3 regions of the Rhizobium sp. SVR5-2C genome follow, and region 2 is predicted to be linked to each of the others. Evidence: riboswitches for the same ligand, from Rfam matches in the RefSeq annotation. Region 2 holds a riboswitch; each other region holds the start of a gene.
The links. A riboswitch is a leader RNA that binds a small molecule or an ion and turns the genes downstream of it on or off. The one in region 2 is predicted to bind thiamine pyrophosphate.
Positions count from the first base shown of each region.

Region 1: linked by a shared signal. The riboswitch ahead of thiB (thiamine ABC transporter substrate binding subunit) and the one ahead of thiM (hydroxyethylthiazole kinase) in region 2 are both predicted to bind thiamine pyrophosphate.
Region 3: linked by a shared signal. The riboswitch ahead of thiC (phosphomethylpyrimidine synthase ThiC) and the one ahead of thiM (hydroxyethylthiazole kinase) in region 2 are both predicted to bind thiamine pyrophosphate.

Region 1 covers NZ_JBNDHT010000025.1:21,079-31,813, reverse strand. Annotated here, with positions in the region: gene ACPYOI_RS09875 (ABC-F family ATP-binding cassette domain-containing protein) at 1-219, opposite strand, end outside; gene ACPYOI_RS09870 (thiamine diphosphokinase) at 223-879, opposite strand; gene ACPYOI_RS09865 (MarR family winged helix-turn-helix transcriptional regulator) at 922-1,449, opposite strand; gene ACPYOI_RS09860 (MDR family MFS transporter) at 1,567-3,105, shown strand; TPP riboswitch at 3,160-3,273, shown strand; gene thiB (thiamine ABC transporter substrate binding subunit) at 3,321-4,343, shown strand; gene thiP (thiamine/thiamine pyrophosphate ABC transporter permease ThiP) at 4,343-5,974, shown strand; gene ACPYOI_RS09845 (thiamine ABC transporter ATP-binding protein) at 5,961-6,659, shown strand; gene ACPYOI_RS09840 (M48 family metalloprotease) at 6,933-8,477, shown strand; gene ACPYOI_RS09835 (RNA polymerase factor sigma-32) at 8,532-9,395, opposite strand; gene ACPYOI_RS09830 (CarD family transcriptional regulator) at 9,763-10,335, opposite strand; gene fdxA (ferredoxin FdxA) at 10,724-10,735, opposite strand, start outside.
Region 2 covers NZ_JBNDHT010000074.1:2,484-13,218, reverse strand. Annotated here, with positions in the region: gene ACPYOI_RS20570 (3-oxoacyl-ACP reductase) at 1-237, opposite strand, end outside; gene thiD (bifunctional hydroxymethylpyrimidine kinase/phosphomethylpyrimidine kinase) at 250-1,050, opposite strand; gene thiE (thiamine phosphate synthase) at 1,047-1,682, opposite strand; gene thiM (hydroxyethylthiazole kinase) at 1,679-2,482, opposite strand; TPP riboswitch at 2,536-2,632, opposite strand; gene ACPYOI_RS20550 (cupin domain-containing protein) at 2,784-3,260, opposite strand; gene ACPYOI_RS20545 (O-antigen ligase family protein) at 3,860-4,834, shown strand; gene ACPYOI_RS20540 (HAD family hydrolase) at 4,839-5,543, opposite strand; gene ACPYOI_RS20535 (ATP-grasp domain-containing protein) at 5,536-6,516, opposite strand; gene ACPYOI_RS20530 (methionyl-tRNA formyltransferase) at 6,581-7,495, opposite strand; gene ACPYOI_RS20525 (glycosyltransferase) at 7,737-8,804, shown strand; gene ACPYOI_RS20520 (ATP-binding protein) at 8,968-9,819, shown strand; gene ACPYOI_RS20515 (sugar transferase) at 9,834-10,442, shown strand; gene ACPYOI_RS20510 (class I SAM-dependent methyltransferase) at 10,545-10,735, shown strand, end outside.
Region 3 covers NZ_JBNDHT010000048.1:2,773-13,507, reverse strand. Annotated here, with positions in the region: gene ACPYOI_RS15745 (ABC transporter permease) at 1-418, opposite strand, end outside; gene ACPYOI_RS15740 (ABC transporter permease) at 420-1,268, opposite strand; gene ACPYOI_RS15735 (ANTAR domain-containing response regulator) at 1,268-1,849, opposite strand; gene ACPYOI_RS15730 (transporter substrate-binding protein) at 1,846-2,979, opposite strand; TPP riboswitch at 3,228-3,339, shown strand; gene thiC (phosphomethylpyrimidine synthase ThiC) at 3,433-5,259, shown strand; gene thiO (glycine oxidase ThiO) at 5,261-6,229, shown strand; gene thiS (sulfur carrier protein ThiS) at 6,226-6,423, shown strand; gene ACPYOI_RS15710 (thiazole synthase) at 6,427-7,200, shown strand; gene ACPYOI_RS15705 (thiamine phosphate synthase) at 7,197-7,817, shown strand; gene lpdA (dihydrolipoyl dehydrogenase) at 7,847-9,244, opposite strand; gene ACPYOI_RS15695 (dihydrolipoamide acetyltransferase family protein) at 9,248-10,501, opposite strand; gene ACPYOI_RS15690 (alpha-ketoacid dehydrogenase subunit beta) at 10,505-10,735, opposite strand, start outside.

The DNA of each region.
Region 1 (10,735 bases), on a different contig from region 2:
CAGGTAGCGCACGGTCGAGGAAGGATGACGGAAAACCTCGCCCGATTGCGCTTCGGCAATTCCTGCAGCGATCTTCAGAAGGGTCGATTTGCCCGACCCGTTGCGCCCAACCAGGCAGATCTTGTCGCCGGGCTCGACCTGCAGGTTCGCGCCCGCAAGGAGGGGCGTTCCGCCGAAGCTCAGGAAGATGTTGTCGAGTTTCAGGATAGGGGGGGCCAAAAATCAGACTCCGGAAAGATCATAAGGACGAGCTAGGACGATCGCCCGGCCGCTGCCGAGCGTGAAACGAACCTTTCCCTCCGCGACGTTGGAGATGGTGCGCGAGGAGCCGAAGGGCAGATGGAAATCCGCGAGCGGATAGCGCGCGCTCTCGATGTGGAGACCCCGAAGCTCGCTGAAGCCGGATACCGAAAAAAGACTGCTCTTCGGCAGGTCGATCTCCATCGAGCCGGGAAGAAGCGGAACGGCCTCCTCCTTTCCGGAGGTGAGCAGAACGTCGAAGCCCTGTTCGGCAAGGCTGACGGCATAGAGCAGATGCTGCAGCGCGTGATCCGAACGCTCGCCGCTGAGCGCCCCGGCAAGGACCAGCCGTCTGGCACCGCGCGCGATCGCCTCGGAAACCGCGATCTCGCCGTCCGTGGCAGCCTTGGCCGTCGGGTAGGGTTGCCTCGGAACATCCGGAAAAGCGCCTGCAAGATCGGCCGGCGTGGAGTCGAAATCTCCCACCCAAAGCTCAGGCACCACACCAAGCGCTGCCGCATGTCGCATGCCGCCATCGGCCGCGATAAAGCGGCTGCCGAGGACGGCGCCGCGCAGACGTTCGGTCAGGATGAGTTCACCGCCGAGCAGGATCGTGAAGATGGATTGGCTCATGGGCATTGCCCATAGCGCAAAGCGGGGGTCAAGGGAAAGGGGCAGTGATCAGCCGGGCGTGTCCTTGTCGCGCGACAGGAAGACCTCCTCATAGCCGTCGATGAAACGCTCGAAGAGCGCCGCAAAGTCTTCGACATCTTTCGTCGGCCAGTCGGCGACAATCTCCGAAATGAACGACAATTTCTGTGCCCGGATCTCCGAAAGGAGCCGCTGTCCGAGCGGGGTCAAGACGACGATGATGCGCCGCGCGTCTGCCTGGGACGCTTTGCGGCGAAGCACGTTGCGGCTGACCATATCTGCGACGATGCGGCTGGCACGCGACGGATCGATGCGCAGCATCTCGGCGATGGTACCAACCGTGACTTCGCCGGTCGTCTGGGTCCGGCGGAGCGCGTCGAGGACATCGAGGTGCGAGAGTTCGAGACCGGGCGCCACACTCTCTATCGCTAATCTTCCGATCAGCCGGCGGCCGGTCATCAGGCGCAGGCGAGTCATGCTGCGGCCTATGCGCGGCACGCCGATGGCATCCGGCGAATCCTGGTCGAGTTCGGCAGGTCTGGTCATGGTTTCATTCATTCGCAAATCATAACAGAGCTTGTGGCAGATGAGAATATGCAAATGTCACTCATCTGTCATTGACATTTATATGCTAATAGCACATAAATTTGCTAATCAAAGCCAGAAAGTTTCCTCATGAATATGCAATTAGCGCCCGCACCGCTCGTGACCGATCACCGGCGGCGGCTCATCCTCTTCTTCTTTTTAATGATCTCCATGTTCATGGCGATGCTCGACAATCAGATCGTATCCACGGCGTTGCCGACGATCGTCGGCGAGTTCGGCCATCTCGAACGCTTCGGCTGGATCGGCTCGGCCTATTTGCTGTCGCTCAGCGCCGTCATGCCTGTTTACGGCAAGCTCGGCGATCTCTTCGGCCGAAAATATGTGATGATGGCGGCGATTGCCTTGTTCACCTTCGGCTCCGCCGTGTGCGGTTTGGCCGTCTCCATGAATACCCTGATCGCGGCGCGCGTTCTGCAGGGGCTCGGCGGTGGCGGCATCATGGTTTCGATCTTCGCCGTCAACGCCGATCTCTTCGAACCGCGCGAACGGGCCCGCTACCAAAGCTATTCCAGCCTCACCCTGATGGCCTCCAGCGCCATCGGACCGGTGCTTGGCGGCATGATGAGCGAGCTTTTCGGCTGGCGTTCGATCTTTCTGGTCAACGTGCCGATCGGGTTTGTGGTCCTCGTGGGCCTTGCGCTCATGCTGCCCTACCGCAAGCCGCAGCGTCGCCCGAAAATTGACTATGCCGGCGCCATCCTCTTGGCGCTGACGACCACCAGCATCGTGATGACGGCCGATGGCAGCGAGCTTTTCGGCTCCCTCATTTCGCCGCTAAGCCTCGCCATTGTTGGGTTCGGCATCGTCTGTGCCATTGCCTGGATCTTCGTCGAGCGCCGCGCACCGGAGCCGATCGTTCCCTTGACCCTTTTTCGCAATCCCGTCTTCAGCCTGCTCTTGGTGATCTCCGTTATGAGCGGCGGCATAGCAATCGGCATGGTGAACTACTTTGCCCTCTTTCTGCAGACGACGACCGGCCTCTCGCCCTCGCAAGCCGGGCTGCTCTTCGTTCTTCTGACGACTGGGCTGGTCTGCGGCTCGCTCTCCGCCGGGCGCATCATCTCGATAACCGGGCGCTACAAGCCCTTCGCGATTGCGAGCTTCAGCTGCAGCGCGATTGCCTTTGCTCTGATCTCGCAGGTCCATGCGGGAACACCGATTGCCTTGATCGGCGCGATCCTGGCGCTGCATGGCATCGGCATCGGTCTTGCTCAGCAGGTGCCGGTCATCGGGGTGCAGAATGCCGCGCCGCCGCGTGACGTTGGCGCGGCGACTGGCTCGGTGACACTGTCGCGCATGGGGGGCGCGTCGATCGCAATTTCGATCTACGGTGCAATCATCGCTTCGCAACTCTCCAATGCCGGGCAATCCATTCCAGGGGTTGCCAATATCACGGAGCTGACGCCGAAGATGCTGGCAGCCCTCCCCGAAGCAAGCCGCCAAGCCGTCGCCGATGCCTATGCCGCCGCTTTCTCGCCGCTCTTCATGACCTCTTGTGCCATCGCCCTTATCGGCCTTTTGGCAGCGGTCATGCTAAAGCCGGTTCAGCTCCCGCGCGCGGAGAGCAAAGCGGCAAATTCGACAGCGGCCGCGGAAGCCGCCGAATAGTTGCAAGGGCGCCCTTCGCCCTTGTCATAAAGCCTTCATGGCGATACATCTGCCGACGCTCTAACGGGGTGCAGGATGTCCGCAAGGACACCCGGCTGAGAGGCTTACAGCCAACCCGCGGAACCTGATCCGGTTAACACCGGCGGAGGGATTAGACGCGTGACATTCGGCAACGCCCTTTTCCCGCTCAAACGAAACCAAGGAGGAGGCGCGCCATGTCCGGCCGCACATCGATCATCGCTTCGCTGACCGCAGCATTCTTCGCCGCGACACTCGGCTTGACGGCCGCTCACGCTGCGGAAAAGACGCTCACCATCTATACCTATGAAAGTTTCACGTCCGAATGGGGACCGGGCCCGAAGGTCAAGGAAGCTTTCGAGAAAACATGCGGGTGCACGATCAATTTCGTCAGCGTCGCCGATGGCGTCGCATTGCTTTCGCGTTTGAAGCTGGAAGGCGCCTCAACCAAAGCCGACGTCGTGCTCGGCATCGACACCAACCTCATCACCGAAGCCAAGGAGACCGGCCTCTTCGACGCAAGCGGTATCGATGCAAGTGCGCTGAAGGTGCTTGGTGGCTTCAAGGACGATGTCTTCGTTCCCTACGACTACGGCCACTTCGCCATCGTCTACGACACCCAGGCGATCAAGAACCCGCCGCAGAGCATGAAGGATCTGGTCGAGGGCGATCCTTCGCAAAAGCTCGTCATCGAGGATCCGCGAACCTCCACGCCGGGCCTCGGCCTGCTGCTCTGGGTTAAGGCCGTCTATGGCGACAAGGCGCCGGAAGCCTGGGCTAAGCTGAAGAACCGCATCCTGACGGTGACGCCTGGCTGGTCGGAGGCTTACGGCTTGTTCACCAAGGGCGAAGCTCCGATGGTTCTCTCCTACACCACGTCTCCGGCCTATCACATGGTCGCCGAAAATACCGATCGCTATCAGGCCGCTGCGTTTTCGGAAGGTCATTACATCCAGATCGAAGTCGCAGGCCTGCTGAAGAACGCGCCGCACAAGGATCTCGCCCGCGACTTCCTGAAATTCATGGTGACGCCCGGCTTCCAGGATACGATCCCGACGAACAACTGGATGATGCCGGTTTCCGCCACCTCCGCGCCGTTGCCGGATGCCTTCGATAAACTCGTCAAGCCCTCCAAGACCTTTCTGATGAGCCCTGACGAGGTTGCCCGGAACCGCAAGGTCTGGATCGACGAGTGGCTTACGGCCATGAGCATGAACTGATGCTGCAGACCGCGGCCGAGCGACAACGTGCATTGACCGGCGGGGCGGTCGGCCTCGCCGCCATCGGGTTGTTCGTCGGCCTCGCAGCGTTCTCGTTGCTTCTTGCCGGTGGCGGATCAGCCGTCGCCGGCATTCTTCTCGACCCGTATATCCTCCGGGTGCTGCGCTTTACAGTGCTGCAGGCACTGCTTTCAACCGCGCTTTCCATCATCCTTGCGATCCCGGTCGCACGCGCGCTCGCCCGCCAGCCGCATTTTGCCGGCCGCATCTGGATCATTCGTCTGATGGCGGTCCCAATGGGGCTGCCCGTGCTGATCGGCGCGCTGGGACTGATTGGCATATGGGGCAGGCAGGGGCTGCTGAATGCGCTGCTGATGCAGCTTGGACTTGCCGAACCCGTGAGCATCTATGGGTTGACCGGCATTCTCCTCGCTCACGTCTTCTTCAATCTGCCGCTTGCCTGCCGGCTGATGCTCGCCGGTCTCGAGCGAGTACCATCGGAATACTGGCTGATGGCAAGCAGTCTCGGCATGCGCCCGCCTTCAATCTTCCGCTTCATCGAATGGCCGGCGATCCGCCCACTCATCGCCGGGATCGCCGGGCTGATCTTCATGCTGTGTGCCACCAGCTTTACGTTGGTCCTGACCCTCGGTGGCGGGCCGGCCGCGACGACGATCGAGGTTGCGATCTATCAGTCGCTGCGCTTCGATTTCGATCCTGGCCGCGCAATCGCTCTGTCACTCCTGCAGATCGCGCTGACCGCGATGATCCTCGGCGCAATGTCCTTTGTTCCGCCCGCCGCGGATGAAGGCTTGACCACAGGGAAGGACATCAAGCGGCTGGATGGCGGGAGCGCAAGAGTGACCGACGCCCTGATTTTATTGATTGCCGTGCTCTTTCTCGGCCTTCCGCTCGTCTCTGTCATCACGGCGGGGCTGCGCGCCGATCTCTTGAAGCTGCTGAGGGAACAGATCTTCTGGCGGTCAGCGGGAATGAGCTTCGCGATTTCGCTTTCGGCGGCTTTGCTCTCCATCATCCTATCGATGGCCATCATTCGCGCCCGGCATGCCATCGCCTCGGCGCGGCGCCGCGGCGTTGCCAGCAAGTCCTTTTTCACAGCCATGGGCAGCGCCTCGGCGATGATCCTGCTGGTGCCGCCGGTTGTGCTCGCGACCGGATGGTTCATGGCACTTCGACCCTTCGGCGATGCGTCGCGTTTCGCGCCGCTGATCGTCGTTCTCATCAACATGCTGATGGCACTGCCCTTTGTCATGCGAGTGCTGGAGCCGGCCTATGTCGTGCACCAGCGCCGGACGCAGAAACTGGTGGCAAGCCTGGGCATTACTGGCACCGCGCGATGGAAACTTATCGATTGGCCGGGGTTGAGGAAGCCTCTGCTGACTGCGCTGTCATTCGCCATGGCGCTCTCGCTCGGCGATCTTGGCGCCGTTGCGCTCTTTGGCTCCGAAGGCTTCGTCACATTGCCTTGGCTCGTCTATAGCCGCATGGGTAGCTACCGGACGAACGACGCCGACGGTCTTGCATTGATCCTCGGCATGATCTGCCTGCTGCTGACCGTCGCCGGAACCGCGGGGCAGTCAAAACAAGGGAGCGAGAATGGTGGCCGCTGACCAAGCCGGGATCGCAATGCAGAACGTCCGGCTGAAGCTCGGCGCGCACGTTTTTCAATTCGACTGCCACCTCCCGGCAGGCCGGATCATTGCCGTGAGCGGCCCGTCCGGCTCCGGAAAGACGACTTTTCTCAATCTGCTCGCAGGTTTCGAAAAGCCCGATAGCGGCCGCGTGCTGATGCATGGCAGAGACGTAACAGCAGCCCATCCCGCCGAACGCCCGGTCTCAGTCGTCTTCCAGGACAACAATCTCTTCGCGCATCTCGATATCCTGACCAATGTCGGGCTCGGTATCGATCCTGCACTGAGGCTTAGGGTCGAAGACCGGAGAACCATCTCCCAAGCGCTGGAAAAGGTTGGCCTCGCCGGTTTCGAAAGGCGCTTGCCCGCAACGCTTTCAGGCGGCGAGCGGCAGCGGGCCGCATTTGCGCGGGCACTTGTGCGCAAGCGGGCCGTCCTCTTGCTGGACGAACCTTTTGCGGCCCTTGACCCTGGCCTGCGTACCGGCATGGCGGACCTGCTGATCGACCTGCACAAGGAAACTGGCAACACGGTCGTTATCGTTTCGCACGATCCTAATGAGGTGCGCCGCATTGCCGATTACGGTGTTTCCATAGATAAGGGAACGATCGCTCTTGCTGCACCGCTTGCGGATTATCTCCCGCACGAAGACGTCCCGCGCTAAGGTAAATTCGGCAGGGTTGACGAATCTCGCCTCAGTGATGGCACTTTCGCCACAATTTCATCGGAGCGAGAGAAACTCCTTAACTACGTTGCGGTTGCGAGTTAGCATAGGCGCTATAATTACGCAGAGTCTCGCTATGCAACCGATACGAAAATCAGTTACAGCAGTGGCTCGGGTATTCCCGTTGCGCAGTGCGAGACCCGGGATGGAAGCCTGTTGAACCCCGTTGGAATCGGTCGGATCGGACACGCAGCAAACCGGCCGAAAGGCAAGATGACTCGGAGAGCTAGACTGGACAGCATGACGACGTGGAAACGCCCTGCGCCCTCCAGTAACGTGTTTTCCGCTACCCCCAGGTGGAGCCGCCGTGCGTTCCTCTTGTCCGCGGCTGCGGTAGCGCTCAGTAGCTGCCAGTCCATCCTAGAGCAAACATATCAGCCAACTGTCTCGCCCTCTGCCAATCCGCAGATCGTCGACGAAGTACAAAAGAACGATCCGCGCGCAGCCATGGGCGCGCGCGAGCACCCGCGTATCGTTGCGAGCTATGGCGGTGAGTACAAGGATGCGAAGACCGAACGCCTTGTCGCCCGCATCGCCGGCGCGCTGACGGCGGTATCGGAAAACCCCAGCCAGTCCTACCGGATCACAATATTGAATTCGCCGGCGATCAACGCCTTCGCTCTGCCGGGCGGCTATCTTTACGTGACCCGTGGTCTGCTGGCACTCGCCAACGATGCTTCGGAAGTCGCGGCTGTGCTCTCGCATGAGATGGGCCACGTTACCGCCAATCACGGCATCGAGCGCCAGAAGCGCGAGGAGGCGGAAGTCATTGCCAGCCGCGTGGTTGCCGAGGTGCTGTCAAGCGACGTTGCCGGCAAGCAGGCCCTGGCCCGCGGAAAGCTGCGTCTCGCGGCCTTCTCCCGGCAGCAGGAACTGCAGGCCGACGTGATCGGCGTCCGCATGCTGGGTGAGGCAGGTTATGATCCTTACGCCGCCGCTCGTTTCCTCGATTCCATGGGGGCCTATAGCCGCTTTATGTCCGCCGATCCTGAGGCGGACCAGAGCCTGGACTTCCTTTCGAGCCACCCGAATTCGGCGCAGCGCATCGAGCTCGCACGCGAGCACGCCCGAGCCTTCGGCCAGGAAGGCACCGTCGGCGACACGGGCCACGGTTATTACCTTGATGGTATCGACGGTCTTCTGTACGGCGACAGCCCGGAGGAAGGCTATGTACGCGGCCAGACCTTCCTGCATGGCGGCCTCGGCATTCGCTTCGACGTGCCGCCGGATTTCACCATCGACAACAAAGTCGAAGCCGTCATGGCGACCGGTCCGGGCGATGTGGCGATCCGCTTCGATGGTGTGGCGGACAGCGGTAACCAGAGCCTGACCAATTACATATCAAGCGGTTGGGTTACCGGCCTCGATCCCTCTACGATCCGGCCGATCACGCTCAATGGGATGGAAGCGGCAACGGCACGCGCCAGCGCGGATCGATGGGATTTCGACGTCACGGTGATACGCAACAATTCTCAAATCTTCCGCTTCCTCACGGCCGTTCCGAAGGGCAATGCTACGCTGGAGCAGACGGCAGATGTGTTGCGCGCCAGCTTCCGCCGCATGACGCCGCAGGAAGCCGCAACGTTGAAGCCTCTCAGGGTCCGCGTCGTCACCGTTCGGCCCGGTGAGAACATCACGACGCTGGCAGCCCGGATGATGGGCACGGATCGCAAGCTCGACCTCTTCAAGCTGATCAATGCCCTGCCGACCGGCGCATCGGTGTCGCCCGGCGACCGCGTGAAAATCATTTCCGAATAAAAGAACCCGGCTCTTTAGCCGGGTGAAGTGGTGCTGCTGGAAGTAAAGAGACTTTCAAGCGTGCGCCGCCATATGCGGATCCGCGCTGACAAGAGCGGTGCGCAATTTTTCCATGGCGCGACTCTCGATCTGGCGAACCCGTTCCTTCGAGATACCGAGATCGGCGCCGAGCTCCTCGAGCGTTGCGCCTTCCTCTGCTAGACGGCGTGCCGCAATGATCTTCATCTCACGTTCGTTCAGGTGCTTCAGCGCCGACGTCAGCCAGACACGGCGGCGTTCGCCGTCGATCATATTGGACACCTGTTCGTCCGGCAGGGGATCTTCGCTCACCAGGAAGTCCATCTTTTCGGCGCTGTCGGCATCGCCTGAAACGGACGGCGCCTGCAGCGAGGCATCATTGCCGGAAAGACGAGCATCCATCGTTTGCACGTCGGCGAGGCTGACTCCGAGGGCTGCGGCTATTTCCTGATGGATGGATTGGAGCGTCAGGTGCGAGTCGCCTCTGGCGAGCTTGGCGCGAAGACGGCGCAGATTGAAGAAGAGGGCCTTTTGGGCCGAACTCGTGCCGCCGCGGACAATGGACCAGTTGCGCAGAATATAATCCTGGATCGAGGCGCGGATCCACCAGCTTGCGTAAGTGGAAAAACGCACCTCGCGCTCCGGCTCGAAGCGAGCCGCCGCCTCCAGAAGGCCGACATAGCCTTCCTGAACGAGATCGCTCATCGGCAAACCGAAGTTGCGAAACTTACCCGCCATCGAGATGACGAGGCGCATATGAGCCATCGCGATCTGGTTGCGGGCCCCACGATCTTCGTTGTCCTTCCAACGGAGAGCGAGATCATGTTCTTCTTCGCGAGCAAGATACGGAGCCGCCATGGCGATTTTAATCATGCGCCGGTCTGCAGACATGTTCTTCATATCGGTCTCCTAAAAATCAGGCCTCGTGCCCTGGAAAGAAAACAAACGAGATTTGTTTAGAGAGCCTCACACCAATCCGGCGTCCCAATGCGTAAAGGCCCCGCTCCTGGATTTTTCAGGAGGGAGCCCTATCTCTTCATCATGTGCCGGTAAGGCGGTAAGGCTGGACCTGTTTCTTCAAGTTGCCGGCCTGGCAAATCGTGGAAAGCATGATCCGCTCCTCATCGAACGTTTACAGGATTGCGAACATTCGGCGAGGGCCGAATGCAGTCCGCACTGACGTCCAAGAAACGCGGCAAGCCAGAAAAAGTTCCACAAAAAAACCCGGCTGAAAGCCGGGCTTTTTCTTGAAACAATGCGACGGTATTTAAGCCGCTTCGTCCTGCGACTCGTCCTCGTCGATGGCCTTGCCGCGCTTCGGCCCCTTGTTGAGGTTCGTCTCGACGATCCGCACGGCCTCCGTTTCCGACATCTTGTTCACAGCGGCAATTTCGCGCGCCATGCGATCAAGCGCAGCTTCGTAGAGCTGGCGCTCGGAATAGGACTGCTCCGGCTGATTTTCGGCGCGATAAAGATCGCGAACCACTTCAGCGATGGAAATCAGGTCGCCGGAATTGATCTTGGCATCGTATTCCTGGGCGCGGCGGGACCACATGGTACGCTTTACGCGCGCCTTTCCCTGCACCACCTTCAGAGCGCGCTCCACGAAATCGGTTTCCGAAAGCTTGCGCATGCCAATGCTCATGGCCTTGGCAACCGGGACTTTCAGGCGCATCTTGTCCTTCTCGAAATCGATAACGAAAAGTTCCAGCTTCATGCCGGCGACTTCTTGCTCTTCGATAGCGGTAATGGTACCGACGCCATGAGCGGGGTACACGATCGATTCACCGGTCTTGAAGCCATGGCGTGCTGCTGAAGGTTTTTTCTGCTGGATCGTCATTCTAATCAAAAACTCCCTATTACGCGTCCGGCGGCGGCCGGAGCCGGGTCAGTCAGGCCCGGATGAGACGGATCAGTTCCGTCGGGTGACTTCACTCTGGTCCCACCAGACCGAAGCAAAAGAAGCTCTTGCGCGCGATCAAGGATCGAACAGCCCAAGGCATTGATATGTTACGGGGAACCGCGTACGGATTTCTTTTGCTTTCGTGATGGTTTTGGGCACACTCGTGCCTCAAATGGATCAGTGTGCGAAACCTATCACAAAAATATGACGAAATCAATAATTTGCTTAAGATGGGCCATGCACGCAGCACATGGCACGCATTTAAGCAGAGCATAATTCAAACGTTTAAGCTGCCTGTGAACCCGATTTCACGGGCAGGCAATCATCAGTCGCCCGA
Region 2 (10,735 bases):
GGCCGCAGTGACGTCGTCTACGAGCTGTTTCACCTGGCAGGCATCGCGGACATCCGCCTGGAATGCTCTCGCCCGGCTGCCAAGCTTCAAGGCAAGCGTCTCGGCTTCCTTTCCGCTGGCGCGATAATTGACGGCAACCTTTGCGCCTTCGCGAATGAAAGCCGTTGCGATTGCGGCACCGAAGCCGCGTCCGGCGCCGGTGACGATGACTGTCTGCTCGCTGATCGGCAGGCTCATTTGAATATCCTTTTACTTCCAGAGCTGATGAAAATGCTGAACCGGACCGTGACCCTCGCCGACGCTAAGCGAATCTGCCGAAGCAACGGCCTCAGCCAGGTAGTGCTTGGCCGTGGTCACGGCATTTTTCAGCAGTGCACCCTTTGCCAGTTCGGCGGCAAGCGCGCTCGACAGCGTGCAGCCGGTGCCGTGGGTGTTCTTCGTAGGGACCCGCGATGCCTCGTACCAGGTGATGCCGTTTTCGCTCGCGAGCACATCGGGGCTCTCCGCGCCCTCAAGATGTCCGCCTTTGACGAGAACGGCAGCGGGGCCGAGGGCGCGAAGCCTTTCCGCTTGCAGCGCCATGGCCTCACGGGTTTCGGCCGGCCTCTCTCCAAGAAGGGCTGCCGCTTCAGGCAGATTGGGGGTGAGCAGCGTTGCGAGCGGCAGAAGGCGGCTCTTGAGGACGTCGATCGCCGTAACGTCGAGCAGGGCCGCACCTCCCTTGGCGATCATCACCGGATCGAGGACAACGGGAACGCCGCGGTGCGGCGAAAGCGCATCGGCGACAGCTTCGGCAATCGGCGCATTGGCAATCATGCCGATCTTGACAGCATCGACGCGGACATCGGCGAAGACCATGCGGATCTGTTCGGCGACGAATTCGGGCGGGACGAGATGGACGCCGGAAACGCCGCGCGTATTCTGCGCCGTCAACGCCGTCAGAACGGCCATGCCGTAGGTACCTCGCGCAGAAAAGGCCTTGAGATCAGCCTGGATGCCTGCGCCGCCCGAAGGGTCGGAGCCGGCGATGGAAAGAACGTTGTAGATCATGCGCCTGCCTTTCTGATGGCTTCGGCAATGCCGGCAGCGGCTTGCCGCGGATCGGGCATCCCACAGATGGCGGAAACCACCGCGAGGCCCTTGGCCCCTGCCGCAAGGACCGGACCGGTATGGCTCGCCTTGAGGCCGCCGATCGCGACTGCCGGTACGGGGCAGGCTTTCACCAGCGCCGCCAATCCGTCGATGCCGATCGGCGGCTCGTGATCCGGCTTGGTCGATGTGGCGAAGACAGGGCCTATGCCGGCGTAGTCGATGATCGCGGGATCGACGGCCGCCGCCAGCTCTTCGGTTTCGACCGAAAGACCAAGGATCATCGATGGGCCAATGCGCTCACGGGCGTTGCGGGCGTGCATGTCGTTCTGGCCGACATGCAGTCCATCCGCACCGATCGCAATTGCGGCTTCGACGTCGTCGTTGACGATCAAAAGCGCGCCCGTTCCGGTAAGCGCCGCTTTCAGTGCCCTGCCGGTCTCGATCATGCTTGCCGTAGCGGCATGTTTGTCCCGAAGCTGTACGATGGTCGCCCCTCCGGAAACTGCGGCGCGGGCCGTTTCGACCATGCCGATGCCGGCGCAAAGGTCTCGATCGAGAACGAGATAGAGAGAAAGATCGAAGCGCTTCATGCCGCCGTCACCCGCGCTTCCGCATCAAGCGTCGCAGCGTCCAACCCAGCAAGCGCGTCAAGGAAACGCCATCCGAAAGAGCCCGGACCGTCCGCCCGGGCTGCAGCCTTTTCGCCTGCGACCGCAAAACTGGCGAGCGCCGCCACGGTGGCGTCGAAAGGTTCATCAGGGACCGTCGCGGCGAAGGCCCCGACGAGGCAGGTCAGCGAGCAGCCGAGAGCCGTAACTTGTGGCATCAGTGGCGATCCGCCCGCAATTCGACAGGCCCTCGTTCCATCGGTGACGAAATCGACCGCTCCGGTGACGGCTACTACGCTGCCGTATTGTCTGGCGAGGCTGCGCGCGGCCTCTTCCGCCTGCTCGACCGGGTCACGGCTGTCGACGCCCTGGCCGCGGCTCTCGCCGCCGCCGAGCGCGATGATCTCCGACGCGTTACCTCGAATGATCGCCGGCTTCAGGTCCAGAAGCAGCGCCACGGCTTGCCGGCGGAAACCGGTTGCATAATGGGCAACCGGATCGAGAACCCAAGGCTTGCCGTTTGCTACCGCCGATCTGGCCGCATTTTGCATACCCTTCAGCCAATTCGCGGACAGCGTTCCGATGTTGATGGTCAGCGCGCCGGCGATCGCGGCAAACTCGCCGGCTTCCTCTTCGGCATGGACCATGGCGGGGGAGGCGCCTGCGGCGAGCACAACGTTGGCCGCGATATTCATCGCGACATAGTTGGTGATGCAATGAACGAGCGGCGCCGAAGCGCGCATTGCTGCAAGGAGTTTTCCAGGCGAGTTTTGTGTCTGCATTTTGCCCCTTTTCCGACGGGGCAAAGACGCGTGGAGCCTGGCCAACAAGAAGAAAGGGGCTCCGAGCGACTCCCTCCGCCGGCATGATCCGGTTCAGGTTCGAAGGGTGCTTCTCAGCCCGTCTTGCAACGAACGCCCCTGTCTCTCACTGCGATCTTCATCGCAGACAAACGCCCGGCTGTCACCTCGAAAATGTGCATGCCTGCTCTGTGAACGTGGAGCCGGCACCAATATGGCCCAGGGCTGTCGGATTGACGGAAGCGCTGGCTGCGTAGTCCGGTTGCGAGAGAGCCCGATACATTCAGGTTCTGTGAACAGGGTCTATCCAGCGCACCTCTTCGGGCTTTTCCGCAGGCTCGATGTCCAGATTCACGACGATGGGCTCCTGGCCGGAGCGGACAATCACGCACTCGAGCATGTCATCGCGGCTGGCGTTGATTTCCTGATGCGGAACATAAGGCGGGACGTAGATGAAATCGCCGGGGCCGGCCTCTGCGACGAACTCGAGATTCTCGCCCCAGCGCATCCGCGCCTTGCCTTTGACGACATAGATAATGCTCTCGAGATCGCCGTGATGGTGCGGGCCTGTTTTGGCATTGGCATGAATTGTCACCGTTCCGGCCCAGATTTTTTCCGCACCGGCACGCGCTTGGTTGACCGCGGCCGCGCGGTTCATGCCGGGTGTCTGCGCCGTATTCGGATCGAGCGAATTACCCGGAATCACCTTCACCCCCTGTTCGCGCCAGTCGATAGGTCCGTGCTCGTGGTCATGCGACATATTCTTCTCTCCGTGTTATGAAAACAGGCTCCAATGACGCGAAACAAGAGGCCTAGCCAGGCACCAAGGCGGAGATGCCCTGCTGGGCTAGCACGTGGTGGCCCTCTCCGGCTTGCTTAAAGGCCGTGAAGCCTGCGTCTCGCAACTTGTGCTTAATGGTACATGCATTGATGCGCCGCGTGTCAACCTCACAGGGAATGGCGTTCTGACATTTTTCGGAAGTGATCGGGGCTAACCCGATTAGGTGACGATACTTCGCTCTCAGGTAATTTAGAATAGTCTGGACGGCGGAGGAGTTAGCGATGAACTCAAATGATGTTACATCGGCTGGCGAACTCAGTGAGCCCACATATGCTCACGAGCAGCCTACAGGCGCGTCATTCTCCCGGTCTATCGAGTCATATGCATTTTTCGCGGCGATATTTTTCTGCTCGATGAATTACTTCCGAACTGATTACGTATATTTCACCGTCGCTGACCTGGCTTTCCTGGTTTGCTTCTCGTTTGCCGCCATAAACGGGCATATCGCGATCGATTCCCTCGGCAGACAGAGTACAGCGGTTTGGTGCTTCGGGCTTGCTTTGCTGCTTCTAGGACTGATGGCAAGCAGCATCGCAAGCCCAGCGCCGGATCGCGGGCTTATCGTCGTTCTGCAATATTTTTATGCCTATTTCATCATACTGCTCGTGTTGGGGGGAAGGTCCTACGAAGAACTCGTCACCGCCGCGAAACTCTACGTTCTTTCGATAGTCACCATTTGCCTTCAAGGCATCTATCTCATTCACGTCGTAGGAGCGAAGAATACGCAATTCGTCAGCGGAAACGGGCGTTTCAGCGGTTTCATGGAGAGGGAGAACGAATGCGCCGCCGTAATCGCACTGGCGGTCCCAATCCTGTTCCTGCTCGTGTCGTTGGGCAAGATCAACAGGCTTGTCGCGTTCGTTGCGTTCGCCCTCCTGGCATATGGCCTTCTCCTGACCGGCTCGAACACGGGACTTCTTGGCTTCGGCATCGGCATCGGCATCTACCTTTTGTTCAATCTGACGTGGAGAAGGGCTGTGCTTGCCGCAGTGTTCTGCCTCGGCGTGCCACTGATCGTGGAAACACAGATGCATGACTATCTGCCGACAGTTTTCCAAAGGCGCGTGCTGAGCGCCGTTGAGACGGGAGATATCACTCAGGCGGGAACATTCGGCTATCGCATTCAACTCATGCAGGAGGCGTCCGGTCACCTGAGCGAGACGCTCCTGCTGGGTTTCGGAGCGGACCAGTACAGAGAATTCAGTTTCATCGGGCAGCCGGTGCATAATGTTTATCTGCTTCTCTGGACGGAAGGTGGTTTGATCGCTGCGCTCGGCTTCGTCGCGATGTGCCTGAGCGTCATCGGACCGGCAATCAGCGCGGCGCGACTGAAGGGCGGCCTTCGGTACGCGATTTGTATCTTCGCGACACTCGCGGCGCTTTTGGCGATGGCGAATGGGATGCCGCACATGTATGGACGCTTCTGGCCGGTTCCGCTGCTTATACCTGCCGTTCTGGCGCACGCCTTCGTCAGGCAGTCGGAGGATGCTTAGTCCCTTAGCGCTCGTCGCGACGAGCGCGGAGCGCTGCAAGGCATGTATCGAGATCGAGGAGACTTGAGATCACCGCATGGGCCCCATGGTCGGGAATCGAGTGTTCCCGCATATGGATGCGCCCCACGCGCGCAATCTGGATCGTCCACCAACCCAGCTGCCTTGGGGCGATAAAATCCTTTGACGGATTATCGGCGATGTAAACCAGATCCGAGGGCGGCACGCCGGACCATTCCTGCACGGCTTCGAACGCTCTTGGATGCGGCTTCCAGAACTCGCGGCCCCAAGCGTCCGTATAGATGATATGGTCAATAAACTCCTCAAGCTTCAGCGCGTTGACCTTTGCCATTTGTGTTGCGACATAGCCATCGGTTATGAGGGCAGTCCGACCACTCCGTGCGGGATTGCAAAGATATTGCCGTGCATCAGGGGCGAGGGCGATGCGGGGAAGATGGTGCCGGTAGACCTCGACCATTTTGTCGACGAGCGACTGATCGCAGGCCACGCCCGCAGCGGCAAGTGCCTCGTCGAACACGCGTGAACGCCTGCCTGCAGCGAAGATCGCGTGGCAGTAATCGGCAAAGTTCGTGACTCCCACCTCCTGCTCCAGCCACGCGGCCGCTGTCTCAAACCCGCTCCTTGCGAATTCGCTTTCGAGATAGAGCGTGTCATCCAGATCAAAAACGAGGACGGCGTGTGTCTCACTCATCTGCGCCATCCACAAAGATCGCTTGGTCGTAACGCAGCATCAGCGCGCCGGCCCGCCAATCATTATGACAGCTCGGTGGCAGGCCCGAGACTTCCTCAAGCAGCCATTTGGCAAATCGTGCTCCGGCATAATCGGCCAGTGGATAGCCGCCTCCGAAACGCGCGTTAATCTCGATGACCTTCGGCCCCAGGGCTGCATCATCGATGATTTGAAAGCAGAACACGCCTCTCAGTTCCGGCAGAGCCCCAACGATACCGTGAGCGATGACGGCATGTTCCGGATGGCGTTCGGTGATGCCTTTTTCAACCTCGCCGGCCCTGATGCGAATGCGGCGATGTGTGATCACCGTTTGCAAGCTGCCGCGAGCATCGATGAAGGCGTTGACCGTGTATTCCGGGCCCGTGAGGTTTTCCTGCGCAATCATGGGCTCGCTGACCTTGGCGGGCAGCTCATCGGGTGAGGCAACAATCCTGATCGCCCGGCTGGCGCTTCCGGACCTCGGCTTCATAAAGATCGGCCATGACCATTCGCCGGCCGCGACGAAGTCTTCAAGCGCAACGGTACGGGGAACGGGGACGCCGGCCGCCCCGAGCACGGCTATCGTCGTGAGTTTGTCGCGAACGATGTCGATCACCGCCGGGGGGCTCACATGAACGCGGCAGCCGAAGGCCGCGAAATCCTCGAACGCATAGGCGAGCGGCAGGAGTTCTGGGTCGATCGTGGGAATAACGAGATGAATGTGCTCGCGGGATGCTATCTCCTGCAAAGCAGGAACGAACCCGGCGTCGCCGACAGCCGGAACTGCATATCGCGCATCGGCAGAGCGGCAGGCAGCACTCATGTCGGGTTCGAGGTCGGACGCGACGACCCTCAGCGAGATTCCCATTTCTTTCGCTGCCTTTCGAAAGCACTCAATGAGCGCGACCCTTCGGCCAGCGGACGAGATCAGGATGCTGATCGCTCCCGACGTCATTGGCATATCCCTTCAATCATCCGTGCCTTCGGCGCTTCGGCAGAATGACGACTGCTGATTTCGTTCAAGCAGAGAGGACGCGCCGCAGGTGACTGTGCATCGGCGGCCGGGGTTTACGGGGCCGCCAGCTGTTGACGTCTATACACCTGCCGTCGCCACACATGACGAGGAACCCGCAGTCGCTCACCGCTTGGATCTGTCCGGGAAGGCCGATATATCGATCCGGGTGGGGGAATAGCTCGGCCGCGTCTATGTAAATTCTCTTGCCTCCGCTATGCGTAAAGGCGCCAGGATAGGGATCTCCTACTGCCCGTATGAACCGCACAATATAGCTTGCGGGCAGACGCCAATCGATCAAGCCGTCCTCAGGCCGGCGCCTCGCGCAATAAGAAGCCTGGGTTTCATCTTGCGGGATCCCCGGCGCACTGCCGGCTTCAATCATTTTGACGGCTTGGGGGACCATTTCCCGAACGTTCAGCATTTGCTTCGAGTAAAGGCTGCGGGCTGTCTCGTTATGGGCCACATCGAAAATCCGCTGCAGCAGGATCGGCCCGGAATCCACACCGTCATCGAGCCAGAAAAGCGTCGATCCCGCCGTCTGCTCTCCGCGAAGAATGGTCCACGCAATGACGCCGCGTCCCCTCAGCTGGGGAAGGGCGGCCGGGTGGAAGCCAATGCTGCCGATGCGGGCTAGTTCGCGGAATGGGCGACGGCATATCTGGGACCATCCGATGACTAGGATGATGTCCGGATCGGCGCTGGCAATCCTCGCGAGAGTCTCGGCGGAATTTATGTCGGTGGTATAGCAGACTGGAATGTTTTCTGCGGCCGCCATCGAAGCAATATCGGCAAAGTCCGAATGCCGTTGAGCAGCGGTGAGCGGCAGGGTAATCACGAGGGCGGGCGAGCACCCCGAGGCTAAAAGCGCTGCCAGGGCGACTCTGGAACCTTCCACAGCTCCGACGAATACGATCCGCATTCGGCAATCCCGGGATTACATCGACTTGTACCCAGCGAGGCGACAAGACCCCGGTGGCATTGTATCAAGAAAGGCGAGGCTTCACGGAAATCCATTTTGAACCTATAAAAACACGAGTGTGCAACGGCTGTCCAGAGGCGTTGCAGTGTGCCGCCTTGCCGGTACCTGGAGGAGCATCGTGGCCAGGGCAGATGTCGTGCATGTCATCACTAACTTCACCGCACATGCGGGCGCCGAAACCATGCTCGCGCGGCTGCTGCATTCGTCAGACGATACGCGGATACTGGTTGTATCACTCATCGGAATCTCGGAACGCAACCTGAGGATCTCCGCCAATCCTCGCGTCGAATACGTCGCGCTCAAAGCCACGAGATTGACTTCTCTGGCGAATGCTACGTTCAAACTTGCAAAATTGATCAAGCGGGAGAGACCGCGTGTCATCGTGTGCTGGATGTACCATGCGATGATCATCGGCACGCTTTCGGCGTTAACGGCTCGCACGGGCACTCCCGTCATCTGGAACGTCCGGCAGTCGCTGGATGATTGGGCATCGATGACGCGGAGTTCACGCGTGGCTGTGACGATGGCAAAATGGCTGTCCTGGCATCCTACCGGATTTATCTTTAATTCAGCCAGAGCACTGCGGATGCACACAGCAGCCGGTTACCAGACGCGCAATGCCGTTGTCATACCCAATGGTTTTGAGCTGCCGCAGCTTCCCAGCCTTCGGCCACGAACGGCTAAGCGGATCGGCATTGCAGCGCGGTTTCATCCGCAGAAGGACCATTTGACGTTCTTCGGCGCAGCGGCCCTTCTCCTTCAAACGCATCCCGAACTCACATTCGTCGCTGCCGGAAGCGGACTTTCCTGGCAAAATCCCGCCGTCACCCAGATGATCTCGGCCGCGGGCCTGCCGCGCCAGAGCGTTGAGCTGTTGGACGAGATCGAGGATATGGCCGGCTTCTATCAATCGATAGACATCCTCGCGCTTTCTTCGCGCACCGAGGGTTTCCCGAATGTCCTAGCCGAGGCGATGAGCTATGGGCTGCCCGTCGTCACTACTGACGTCGGTGACGCTGCAAGCCTCATCGGTGACGGCGGACTGGCGGTACCACCCAGAGATCCCGCAGCCTTGGCCGCGGGGATACAAAAGCTTCTCGACAGCGGCCCGGCTCGTTATGTTGAATATGCTGGCGCCGCGCGGCGCCGCATCGAGGAAGAATACGCGTTGGAAGTCGTTGTCCGGAAATACGCCGATTTCCTGAACTCAGGAAAAACAACCGGTGATCGAGAATCAACAGCTATGTAATACTTTCGGACTATTAGATAGTCCGAGATCGTCATCTGGATCATTCCATCTTTTTGCGCAATATTCATTAGGCGCCGCCGGATGGATGCGACTACGCAAACTTCAAATACTAAAATTTGATCCCTGACATGGCTGCGCTCACCGTCGACTCGCCGGGAGATGCATGGTGCTCAGAGCAACCGAGTTTTTTTCCAAAGAGGGAGCCTCAGCTTGTGATCCAGCCGCGGAGTCGGCCTTCTTTTCCGCGCTCAAGATGCGCAACGGTACATTCAAGTTCACTCAGCCCTGCCGTTTCAGCGAACTCGAACGGGTTATTCAGCCTTTCGTGAAGGAGCGGTCGGGGTCGCTGCGAGAAGTTCTGGATATAGGGGTGTCAACTGGTGTGACGACGGTCGAATTCGCCAATTTTCTGCGGAGCAATGGCGCCTCCGCTAAAGTAATAGCAACCGACCTCTTCATTAACGCTCATATTGTTCACGCTTGGCCCCAACTCACCGTGCTTGCAGATTCGGAAGGATGGCCTCTTCAGTATGATTTCCGGGGGATCGTTGTCCGGCCCTGGATACGCCGCCTCGACTATGTCACGTTGGCGTTCGTGCCAAGGCTGCTCGCCCGGTGGCTGTTGCGAGCTCGGGCAAGAGCTTTGATCGCCTCAGGCAGCAGCGAGGTCGTGCAGATGACAACGCGGCTGCTGTCGAATGACGGCGACATCCTTTTCGTGGAGAACGACATCATGAAGCGGGCGCCGGCGTTTGCCGGTCGCTTCGATTTTATCCGCGCGGCAAATATCCTTAATCTGAATTATTTTGGCGAACGGCAGATCAATGAAGCGGTTGCCAACATCCGGTCCTATCTGCGCGGCCCCGGGGCGCTTCTCCTCGTGACGCGAACGAATAGCGCTCGACGGAATGCCGGAACGCTCTTCGAGTTGTTACCACCCGGCACTTTTCAAATTTTGAAACGGATTGGCGGCGGATCCGAAATCGAGCGTCAGATACTGCGGTCTCGGCCTTAAAGGGGGTACGGTAAATGTTGAAACGGCTCTTCGATGTGCTGTTCGCGATTACCGTCGGACTCGTGGCCTTGCCGATCCTCTTACTGCTCGGCGTGGCCGTAAGGATCATTCTCGGTTCTCCTGTCATCTTCAGCCAGGAAAGAGCTGGGAAAGAGCGGCGGCCATTCAGGATGATTAAGTTCCGGTCAATGAATGCCGCGAGAAATCGCGACGGAAGGCTTCTGAACGATGCCGAGCGAACGGGAAAATTCGGCCATGTCCTGCGTCGGTCACGGCTGGATGAGCTGCCGGAATTATGGAATGTTTTGATGGGCGAGATGAGTATCATAGGACCACGACCAATCCTGCCGGATAAGATAGAGGTCCTTGGCGAGCGTGGACTGGCGCGCTGTTCGGTTAAACCCGGACTGACCGGCTGGGCACAGGTCAATGGAAACGCCAAGCTCACTGACGATGAAAAGGTGAACCTGGATCTCTGGTACATCGAACATCGAAATTTTCTCACTGACATACTGATAATCGCCAAGACCGGCCTAGTTATGGTGTGCGGCGAGAAGCGCAACGAAAAGCACCTTGCGCAGGCGGTGTCTGCCGCGATGAACCGCGAGGTCCGCCACTTTTGAGAGGGACAGTTTGGAGCCCGACGGCAACTCCAATGTGAAGAGTTGATGGCGGCGAAGGCGGGAAATCGGGAGGCACCCACCTTCGAGGCAGGGAGAGTTGGTATGCTGATTTCCGTCGAAGAGTGTCTTCCCGCGTTGCGTTGCCCGGTCACCCGATCCAGATTGATCAGAAGCGGCGAGAATTCGCTACGCACTGAAGGGGCGCCTGAAAGCCAAAAAGACTACAAGATCGTGGCGGGGAGACCCATTCTGATCGACTTTTCCGATTCCGTGCTCGTCGAAGAAGAGGTATT
Region 3 (10,735 bases), on a different contig from region 2:
CGCCGACGAAGGACAGCATCATCACCGTGCGGTCGACAAAGCCGCCTCGCTTGACTGCGGCGATGACGCCGAAGGTAAGACCGAGCGCAACTTCGACGAGAATGCCGGCCGCCATCAGGATGAGCGTGGCGGGCAGGCGCGCGACGATCAACGGCAGTACCGCGGTCTTCTGTGTATAGGAGCGCCCGAGATCGCCGTTGATGAGCCCGCCGAGATAGTGGAGGAACTGGACGACGAGCGGCTGGTCGAGGCCCAGTTCATGGCGGATGGCTGCGACCGTCTGCGGCGTCGCACTGCGGCCCGCGATCAGCACGGCGGGATCGGCCGGCAGCGCGTAGAGCAGCAGGAAGGTGATGACGGCGACGCCAAGAAGAATGAGAACGGCCTGCACCAGCCGGCGAAGCATCAGGAACGCCATCTCAACCTCTCCCGCGCTGCGTCGGATCGAGGATGTCGCGGAGTGCATCGCCGACGAGATTGAAGGACAGCGCCGTCGCCAGAATGACGGCGCCGGGGATGAACACCAGCCAGGGCGCGTCCTGGAAATAGCTCTGGCTTTCGAAGATGATGTTGCCCCAGGACGGCTGCGGCGGCTGAACGCCGATGCCGAGGAAGGAGAGTGTCGCCTCCAGAAGCACGGTCGTCGCAATGCCGAGCGTTCCCCAGACGATGGCCGTGGGTATCAGGTGGGGCAGGATATGCATGAAGAGCACGCGCAGATGACCGGCGCCGAGTGAGCGTTCAGCCATGATGAAGTCGCGCTCGGCAAGGCCGCGTGTCTCGGTATAGACGATACGCGCGACCTGCACCCAGTTAACGAGCGCAATCACCATCGCGACGATCCATAAACTGGGCTTCAGGAGGGCTGCGAGCACGATCGCCAGCAGCAATGCGGGAAACGCCATCATCAGGTCGGTGAAGCGCATCAGCACGCTGCTTGCGAAGCCGCGGACATAGCCTGCGACGATGCCGATGAAGAGGCCGATCGTGACGGCAATGCCATTTGCCACGAGGCCGATGACCAGCGAGGTTCGGGCACCAAAAAGCAGGCGGGAAAAGAGGTCGCGGCCGAGCGTATCCGTGCCGAGCAGGAACTGTCCGCCCGGCGGCAGCGGCGCGCCCTCCAGCGACAGGCCGTCGAACATCTGCTCTTCCGGGCTGAAAGGTGCTATCAGCGGCGCGGCGATTGCCATCGTCACCACGACGACGACGACCACGAGGCCGATCAGGGCTGCAGGCTGGCGCAGCATGGCTTTGAGTACTCGCATCAGCCAACCTCCGGCAATGGTTCGGCGCCGCCGAGAATGAACGCGGCGATCTGCTCCATCGGCAGGCGCCGGCGCATGGCGCAATCGCGCAGGATCGCATAGGCGCGTTCCTCGTCGAGCCCGCGGGCCGTCATGAGTTTCTCAACGGCGGCATGGACCAGCGGACGAAGCCGCACGCGCTCTTCCAGATATTGCAGCCGTTCGGCATTGTTCTTGCGCTCCTGATAGATGGAGACGGCCATGACGAGCGCGGGATAGACGGCCGATGTTGCGATCGGCTTGGCGATGATTGCTCCAGCACCTTTTTCGAGTGCCCAGGCAATGCGGCCCGGTGCTTCGGAACCGAGCAATGCGACGACCGGGCAGGCCGGATTGGCGCCCGTCCATGGCAGGAGGTCGTCCCAACCCTGATCGGCATCGACAATCACGATCTGAGGGAGTTCGGCGGCGGAAAGCGGAGCCCACTGCAGCGTCGCGCGAATGCCAAGCAGGCGCAGTTGCCGGATCAGCCTTTCGGTGTTGCCATCTTCGCGGTGGATAATCGCGGCATGCCAGCCTGTAAAATTAGGGGTCTCTCTCATGACACCACCCGCAGCTTCGGCGGCGCCTGCTTGTCGCGCCTGGTGAGATAGGGGTCGGCGGCGAGCGGCGGGCGCGAGGCGATGACATCGAAGCCGTTGTTGGGATTGATGCGGCCGAGATGGAAGGGCAGCGCCGCATGATTGGTTTCGGGATCGATCGACAGCGCGCCGAATAGCGTCGGCCAAGTATTGGCGTAGAGTTCTCGGCGTACCGACGGGGGATCGTCGCTGCCTGCGGCGAGGATAGCTTCGGTGCAGAGCTTGACGGCTGTATAGGCACTGGCAAAGACGCTCGAGACGCGCCGTACACGGCCATATCGCTGAGCGACTCGGACTTTGAACGCGGCGTTCTCCGGCGTACCAAGATTGTCGAAATAGGAAGCGGCGCAAAGCTGCCCGACTGCCGCGCCGGCCGCGATTTCATCCAGCTCGCATTCCATCAGGTCGCAGCTGACGACCGGGCAATTTTCAGCACGGAATGCCGGGTCGCGAACCCCAAGCTGTTTGATGGCCTCCAGGAAGGCGTAACTAGAGGGGCCGATCAAATTGTTGAGAATGAAGCTCGGGCGGCGCTGCTCGATGTCCGCGACGATGCGCTCGACAGCCGTTTCCTCGAGTGGCAGGTAGCGCTCGCCGAGAACCTCGCCGTCGGCATTGCTGATAAGTTCGCGGGCGAGACGGTTCATCTCCCAGCCCCAGACGTAGTTCGCTCCAACGAGGTAGGGGCGGGCGCCGAATCGCGGGATGAGATGGTCGAAAAGCGGGATCAGATGCTGGTTCGGACAACCGCCGACATAGATGACATTCTCGTTGGCCTCGAAGCCCTCATAGGGGCACATGTACCAAAGGAGGCCATCGTGTTTTTCCACAAGCGGAATGACTTCCTTGCGGGCGGCAGACGTGATCGTACCGACGATGTGGCGGCATCCGGCACGCAGCAGGTGGCGGGCGCCTTCGAGATAGGCAGAAAGATCGGCGTGCGGATCGAAGAAGACCGGCTCGATCGTTTGCCTGCCTGCCGCGGCGAGCTCCTCCATCGCAAATTCCGCGCCGTCGCGCGCATCGCGGCCCATCGACCCGTAAGGGCCGGTCGTGGAGAAGAGGATGCCGATCTTCAACGTTTTATCCATGCGGAATCCAAAAAACAAAAAACCCCACGACGCGGTCCCATCGGTTGATGGGGCGTCATGAGGCGAAACTGCCCAGCGACTATCGAGGTCATGTAAGCGCGGAGGCAGTGCCTAATCCACAGGCGTGAATAAAATACCGGCAGTTCGGCTTGTCAAGGGCAGCGAGAACACGACTCATGGTTTTGTTGTCGAGGCAGGCAAGATGTTCCATTCGTCTTGACACCAGCGGCGCCCGATCCTAACCTTCACGCATTCACCAGGGGGGTCCCGGCAAGGGGCTGAGATACTGCTGACGTGCGCAGTGACCCGTTGAACCTGATCCAGTTCATACTGGCGTAGGGACGGTGCGAGCGCTCGAAAGGCTTTGGATTCCGCCAAGGAATCCGTGCCGGCGTCTTTCCATCATTCCGGCTGAGGACTGGGTCTCCAAATCGCAACTTGGAGCCTCAAACCATGAATATTGCCGCAAAAATTCCCACCCCGACCGTCACAACCGGCCCGCTGCCGGCATCGCGCAAGATTTACGTTCCGGGGGAGATTCACCCCGATATCCGGGTGCCGATGCGCGAGATCAGCGTTCACCCGACCTCGGGCGAGCCACCGGTCACCGTCTACGATTCCTCCGGCGCCTATACGGTCGAGGGCGCCGATATTCGCATCGAGGAAGGCCTGCCACAGCTTCGGCGGGACTGGGTCCTCGCCCGCGGCGACGTCGAGGCCTATCAGGGCCGCGATGTGCGCCCCGAAGACAACGGCTTTGCCAAAGGCGAACGTTTGACGCCCGAGTTTCCCGCCAAGCGCCAGCCGCTGCGCGCAACGAATGGCAAAGCGGTCACCCAGCTCGCCTATGCGCGCGCCGGCATCATCACGCCGGAGATGGAATTCATCGCCATCCGCGAGAACCTCGGCCGCAAGGCACAGAAAGAGGCCATGGTGCGTGATGGCGAGAGCTTCGGAGCCCATATTCCGGATCACGTCACGCCGGAGTTCGTCCGCCAGGAAGTGGCGGCAGGCAGGGCGATCATTCCCGCCAACATCAACCATCCGGAATCCGAGCCGATGATCATCGGCCGGAACTTCCTGGTGAAGATCAATGCCAATATCGGCAACTCCGCCGTCACCTCGTCGATGGCGGAAGAGGTAGAAAAGATGGTCTGGGCCGCGCGCTGGGGCGCCGATACCGTCATGGACCTTTCGACCGGCCGCAACATTCACAACATTCGCGAATGGATTATCCGCAACTCGCCTCTGCCGATCGGCACCGTGCCGCTCTACCAAGCGCTGGAGAAGGTCGAAGGCATTGCCGAGGACCTGACCTGGGAAATCTACCGCGACACGCTGATCGAGCAGGCGGAGCAGGGGGTCGACTACTTCACCATCCATGCCGGCGTCCGGCTCCACTACATTCCGCTCACCGTCAACCGCGTGACCGGCATCGTCTCGCGCGGCGGCTCGATCATGGCGAAGTGGTGTCTGCATCACCACCGCGAGAGCTTCCTCTACGAACATTTCGAAGAGATCTGCGATATCTGCCGCGCCTATGACGTCTCCTTCTCGCTGGGCGACGGCCTGCGCCCGGGTTCGATTGCCGACGCCAACGATGCCGCGCAGTTCGCCGAGCTCGAGACCCTTGGCGAACTCACGAAGATAGCCTGGGCGAAGGACTGCCAGGTCATGATCGAAGGGCCCGGCCACGTGCCGATGCACAAGATCAAGGAGAACATGGACAAGCAGCTCGCCGTCTGCGGCGAAGCGCCCTTCTATACGCTGGGGCCGCTGACAACCGACATCGCGCCCGGCTACGACCACATCACCTCCGGCATTGGGGCGGCGATGATCGGCTGGTTCGGCACGGCGATGCTCTGCTACGTTACGCCGAAGGAGCACCTTGGCCTGCCGGATCGCAACGACGTCAAGACCGGCGTCATCACCTATAAGATCGCCGCCCATGCAGCCGATCTCGCCAAGGGGCACCCGGCCGCTCAGGTGCGCGACGACGCGCTGTCGCGCGCCCGTTTCGAATTCCGCTGGGAGGACCAGTTCAACCTCTCGCTCGATCCCGAAACGGCACGTTCCTTCCACGATGAGACGCTGCCGAAGGAGGCGCACAAGGTCGCGCACTTCTGCTCGATGTGCGGCCCGAAATTCTGCTCGATGCGGATCTCGCATGACATCCGCGCCGAAGCGCAGAAGGAGGGCTTGGACGCTATGGCGGCTCGCTACCGGGACGGCGGCGATCTCTACATGCCGGTCGATGGCATCAAGCCTTCGGACGGCTGACATGCGCATGCTTGTCAAAGGGGCCGGCGTTGCCGGCCTCACGGTGGCCCATGAGCTTCGCACCCGCGGAGCCGAGGTTACCGTGTTCGACCAGTCTCCGGGATTCCGCCGTGCCGCATCGTGGCTGGCCGGCGGAATGCTGGCGCCCTGGTGCGAGCGGGAAAGTGCGGAGGAAGCTGTGCTCGTGCACGGCCTCGACGCAGCCGACCGGTGGGATGCGATACTGCCGACGGAAGTTCGAAGGAACGGCACGCTCGTGGTGGCGCCCGCGCGCGACCAAAGCGAGTTGCAACGCTTCGCTAGCCGCACTTCAGGTTACGAGTGGCTTCGTGAAGAGGATATTGCCTCGCTGGAACCGGCGCTTGCCGGGCGCTTCAGGCAAGGTTTGTTCTTTTCCCGCGAAGCGCACCTCGACCCGCGCCGAGCGCTGACGATGCTGCGAGAGAAACTGACGATGCAGGGTGTGTCGTTCGTCGGCGAGTGCGCTGACGAGCGCGGCTTCGACGACTGTGTCGACTGCACCGGCGCTGGGCAAATCGGAAAGACGGAGGGCCTGCGAGGCGTCCGCGGCGAAATGCTCTACCTCCAAACCCATGAGGTGACGCTCGACCGTCCGGTTCGTCTCCTGCACCCTCGCATTCCGGTCTATGTCGTCCCCCGTGGCGGCGGGCTTTTCATGATCGGTGCCACGATGATCGAGACCGAGTTCGATGGTCCGGTCTCGGCGCGCTCGTTGATGGAATTGCTGAACGCCGCCTATGCGCTGCACCCCGCGTTTGCCGACGCAACGGTTGTCGAAACCGGCGTCGGCATCCGGCCCGCCTTTCCCGACAACTTCCCCCGCGCGACCCGCGAAGGAAAGGCAGTCGTTGTCAACGGTCTCTATCGCCACGGCTTTCTGCTCGCACCGGCGATGGCCGCCAAAGCCGCGGATCTTGTCTTCAACCCAACTGGAAGGAATGCCCCATGAGACTGATCGTCAATGGTGAGCCTCAGGATATCGCCGCAACGACGCTCTCCGAAGTGCTGACGCTGATGGAATACGAGGGCGATTGGCTGGCGACCGCCGTCAATGGCGAGCTCGTTCACCGGGAGGACCGCTTGGCCCACAGCCTCAATGAGAACGACAGGATAGAAGTCCTGACGCCGATGCAGGGAGGCTGACCGATGCTGAACCTATACGGAACCGATGTTACGTCCCGCCTACTCCTCGGCACTGCCCGCTATCCTTCGCCGGCTATCCTTTCCGAGGCGGTGAAGCGATCGGGAACGGAGATCGTGACGGTCTCGCTGCGCCGGGAAGCCGCCGGCGGCCGAAACGGCGGCGCGTTTTTCGAGATGATCAGGGCGCTGGACGTGCGCGTGCTGCCCAATACCGCAGGCTGTCATGGCGTCTCGGAAGCGGTGCTGACGGCCAAGATGGCGCGCGAGGTGTTTGGAACCAACTGGATAAAGCTCGAGGTGATCGGCAATCACGATACGCTGCAACCCGATGTGTTTGGGCTCGTGGAGGCTGCGCGCATTCTCTCGAGTGAAGGCTTCGAAGTCTTTCCCTATACGACTGACGACCTCGTCGTTGCGGAACGGCTGATCGAAGCGGGCTGCAAGGTCCTGATGCCCTGGTGCGCGCCGATCGGGAGCGCCGCCGGGCCGCTCAACCCCTCCGCGCTTCGTGCGATCAGAGCGCACTTCCCCGATATACCGCTCATCGTCGATGCAGGCATCGGCCGGCCGTCGCATGCCGCAATGGTCATGGAACTCGGTTTCGATGCCGTGCTTCTGAACACCGCGGTCGCCGGTGCCGGCAACCCCGTCGAGATGGCCGATTCCTTCGCCAAGGCGATTGAGGCCGGAAGACTGGCATTCGGCGCCGGCATGCTGGAACCGCGCGACATGGCCGTGCCCTCGACCCCGGTTATCGGGAAGGCGGTGTTCGCATGAGGCTCGACCCCTTCTACCTGATCGTTGACAGCGCCGAGTTGATCGCTCGTCTCGTGCCGCTGGGCGTTAAGCTTGTTCAACTGCGCATCAAGGACCGTACGGAGGCGGAGATCCGCGTTGAGATCCGTACCGCAAAGGCGATCTGCTCCGCATATGGCTGCCAGCTGATCGTCAACGACTATTGGAAACTGGCAATCGACGAGGGATGCGATTTCCTCCATCTTGGCCAGGAAGACCTTGCTGAGGCCGATCTCAACGCGATCCGTGCGGCTGGCCTGAAGCTCGGCCTCTCGACCCATGACGAGGCTGAACTGGAGGCGGCGCTGGCGGCGGAGCCAGACTATGTCGCCCTCGGCCCCGTCTATCCGACGATCCTGAAGCAGATGAAATGGGCGCCGCAAGGCCTGGAACGGCTGCGTGAATGGAAGGCGCGGATCGGCAGCCTGCCGCTCGTCGCCATCGGCGGTCTCAATATCGATCGCATCGACGGCGTCTTTGCGCATGGCGCAGACAGTGCGGCCGTGGTGACGGACATCACGCTGCATACTGATCCGGAGGCACGTACCCGGCAGTGGCTGGAAGCCACGGCCAGATGGAGAGCCGCATTGCCCTCGTGACCGCAGCAAGGTACGCGGCTTAGCCGCGTCTAGATGTGCAACGCGTGGCCAAGCGCCTTGAGGGCGGCCTCCTGCACGCCTTCGCTGCGCGTCGGGTGGGCGTGGATCGTTCCTGCGATATCCTCGAGCCGCGCGCCCATTTCCATGGTGTGCGCGAACATGGCTGAAAGCTCGGAGACGCCGACGCCGACAGCCTGCAAACCGAGCACGAGATTGGTATCGGTTCGTGCCACGACGCGCACGAAGCCGTCTTCCGAATGCATCGTCATGGCGCGGCCATTGGCATTGAAGGGAAACTGGCCGACGCGGACGTCATAGCCCTGCGCGCGCGCCTCGCCGGGAGAAAGGCCCGCCGTCACGATCTCCGGGTCGGTGAAGCAGACTGCGGGGATGCAGCGCTTGTCCCAGGCGCGTTTACGCCCGGCGACGATCTCGGCCACCATTTCGCCCTGCGCCATGGCGCGATGGGCAAGCATCGGCTCCCCGGTGATATCGCCGATCGCATAGACGCCCCGCATTGAAGTTCGGCAGTGATCGTCGATGCGCAGGTAGGGTCCCGAACGATCGAGGTCCAGTTCCTCCAGTCCCGATCCCGAAGTTCTGGGCCTTCGTCCGACGGTGACCAGAATACGATCGGCGGGCAGCTGTTGTTCCTGGCCATCCGCTGTCTCGACCGCCAGCGCGCCGCCGTCGCCGGAGAGCCCTTTTGCCTTCGCCCCTGTCAGTATGCGGATGCCGAGTTCCCCCAACTTTCGCTGGACGGGGCGTACGAGATCAGCGTCATATTGCGGCAGGATCTGCGGCATGGCTTCGACGACGGTCACTTCGGAACCCAGCTTGGCAAAAGCAGTGCCGAGCTCGAGGCCGATATAGCCGGCGCCGACAACCACGAGCTTTTTCGGCAGTTCGGTCAGCGACAGCGCTTCGGTGGAGGAAATGACGCGGCCACCGAAGGGAAGGGCACTGAGTTCCACCGGCGCCGATCCGGTGGCGATGACGACGGTTTCGGCGCGGATGATCTGCGCGCCGGTCTCCGTTCCAACCTCGACGGTCTTGCCGTCGCGAAAGGTCGCCCGCCCATGAACCACCTTTACCTTGGCCTTTTGCAGCAGCGCCGAAACGCCGCCGTTCAGGCGGCCGACGATGCCGTCCTTCCACGCGATGGTCTTCGCAAGGTCGATGGCAGGATCCGCGACCCGGATGCCGATCGGGCTCTTGCCATTCGTCATGCTGCGCACGGCGGCAAATTCGTCCGCCGCATGGATAAGCGCCTTCGAGGGGATGCATCCGACATTCAGGCAGGTGCCGCCCGGCTTGCTTTCCTCGACGATCACCGTGTCGATGCCGAGTTGTCCTGCGCGGATGGCGCAGACATAGCCGCCCGGGCCGGCGCCGATGACGAGCAGCTTGCAGACGATCTCTTTCATGTCTCAGCCTTCAATGAAAATCAGTGCTGGCGTCTCGAGCAGCGTGCGGATGCGCTGGACGAAGGTCGCGGCATCCCATCCGTCGATGATACGGTGGTCGAAACTCGAGGAGAGATTCATGATTTTTCTCGGCACGAACTGCGTGCCGTCGAAGATCGGGCGGACGGCGATCTTGTTGACACCGACGATGGCAACCTCGGGGTGATTGATCACCGGCGTCGAGACGACGCCGCCGAGAGCGCCGAGCGAGCTGATGGTTATGGTCGAGCCGCTGAGCTCGTCGCGCGTCGCCGTGCCGGCGCGTGCGGCTTCCGCTAGCCGGCTCATCTCACCGGCGCAATCCCAGACGCTGCGCGCCTCGGCATGGCGGACAACGGGAACCATGAGTCCTGCCGGTGTCTGCGTCGCAATACCCATATGGACGGCACTGTGACGCGTGAGAATGCCTGCATGGTCGTCGAACGTGGCGTTGAAATTTGGCTGCTCGGCTACCGCCTTCACGATTGCTCGCATCAGGAAAGGCAGAACAGTCAGTTTCGGTTGCTCCGGCTTGCGATTGCTGTTCATGGTGGCCCTGAGCTCTTCCAGCGCCGTCACGTCGATTTCCTCGACATAAGTGATGTGCGGAATGCGGGAGGCCGCGACAGACATTTTCTCAGCGATGCGGCGCCGAAGACCCGTGAGCTTGATCTCTTCGGTTGCGGTCTTCCTTGCAGGTGCTACCGGCGCCGGAGAGGAGGCAGCGCCGCGGGCGACGAACTGGTCGATGTCTTCGCGCAGAATCCGGCCTACGGGGCCGCTTCCCGCCACCTGCCTCAGGTCGACGCCATGCTCCCGGGCAAATAGCCGTACCGCCGGGGACGCCAGGGGTTTTTCCGCCAGCGTTGCGGTCGCTTCGCGAGGAGCCGCCGGCTGCTTTTCTGCCACTGGCATTGCCGGTTCGACAAGCCGCAGCGGCTGGACAGGCTTCGGAGGCGCTGGAGCGGGTGCCGCCGCCTTGTCCTCGCCGCCTTCCCCCGCAGTCTCGATGCGAACCAGTGGCGCCTTCACAGCGATCTTGTCGCCGATCTCGGCTCCGAGCCAGACGACAGTGCCGGTCACTGGCGAGGGGATCTCGACCGTAGCCTTGTCGGTCATCACGGCGGCGATCACCATATCCTCGCGCACCGGATCGCCGGCCTTGACGTGCCATTCCACGAGCTCTGCCTCGGCCACGCCTTCGCCGACGTCAGGCATCTTGATCACGAATTCGCCCATGGCTCAGGCCTCCAAGACTTCGGTAAGCGCCCGTCCGACGCGGCCGGGCCCGGGGAAATAGTCCCATTCCTGCGCATGCGGGTAAGGCGTGTCCCAACCGGCAACCCGAACAACGGGCGCCTCCAGATGGTAGAAGCAATGCTCCTGCACGAGCGCTGTCACTTCGGCGCCGAAGCCGGAGGTGAGCGTTGCCTCGTGGACGACGACGCAGCGCCCGGTCTTCGACACGGACTG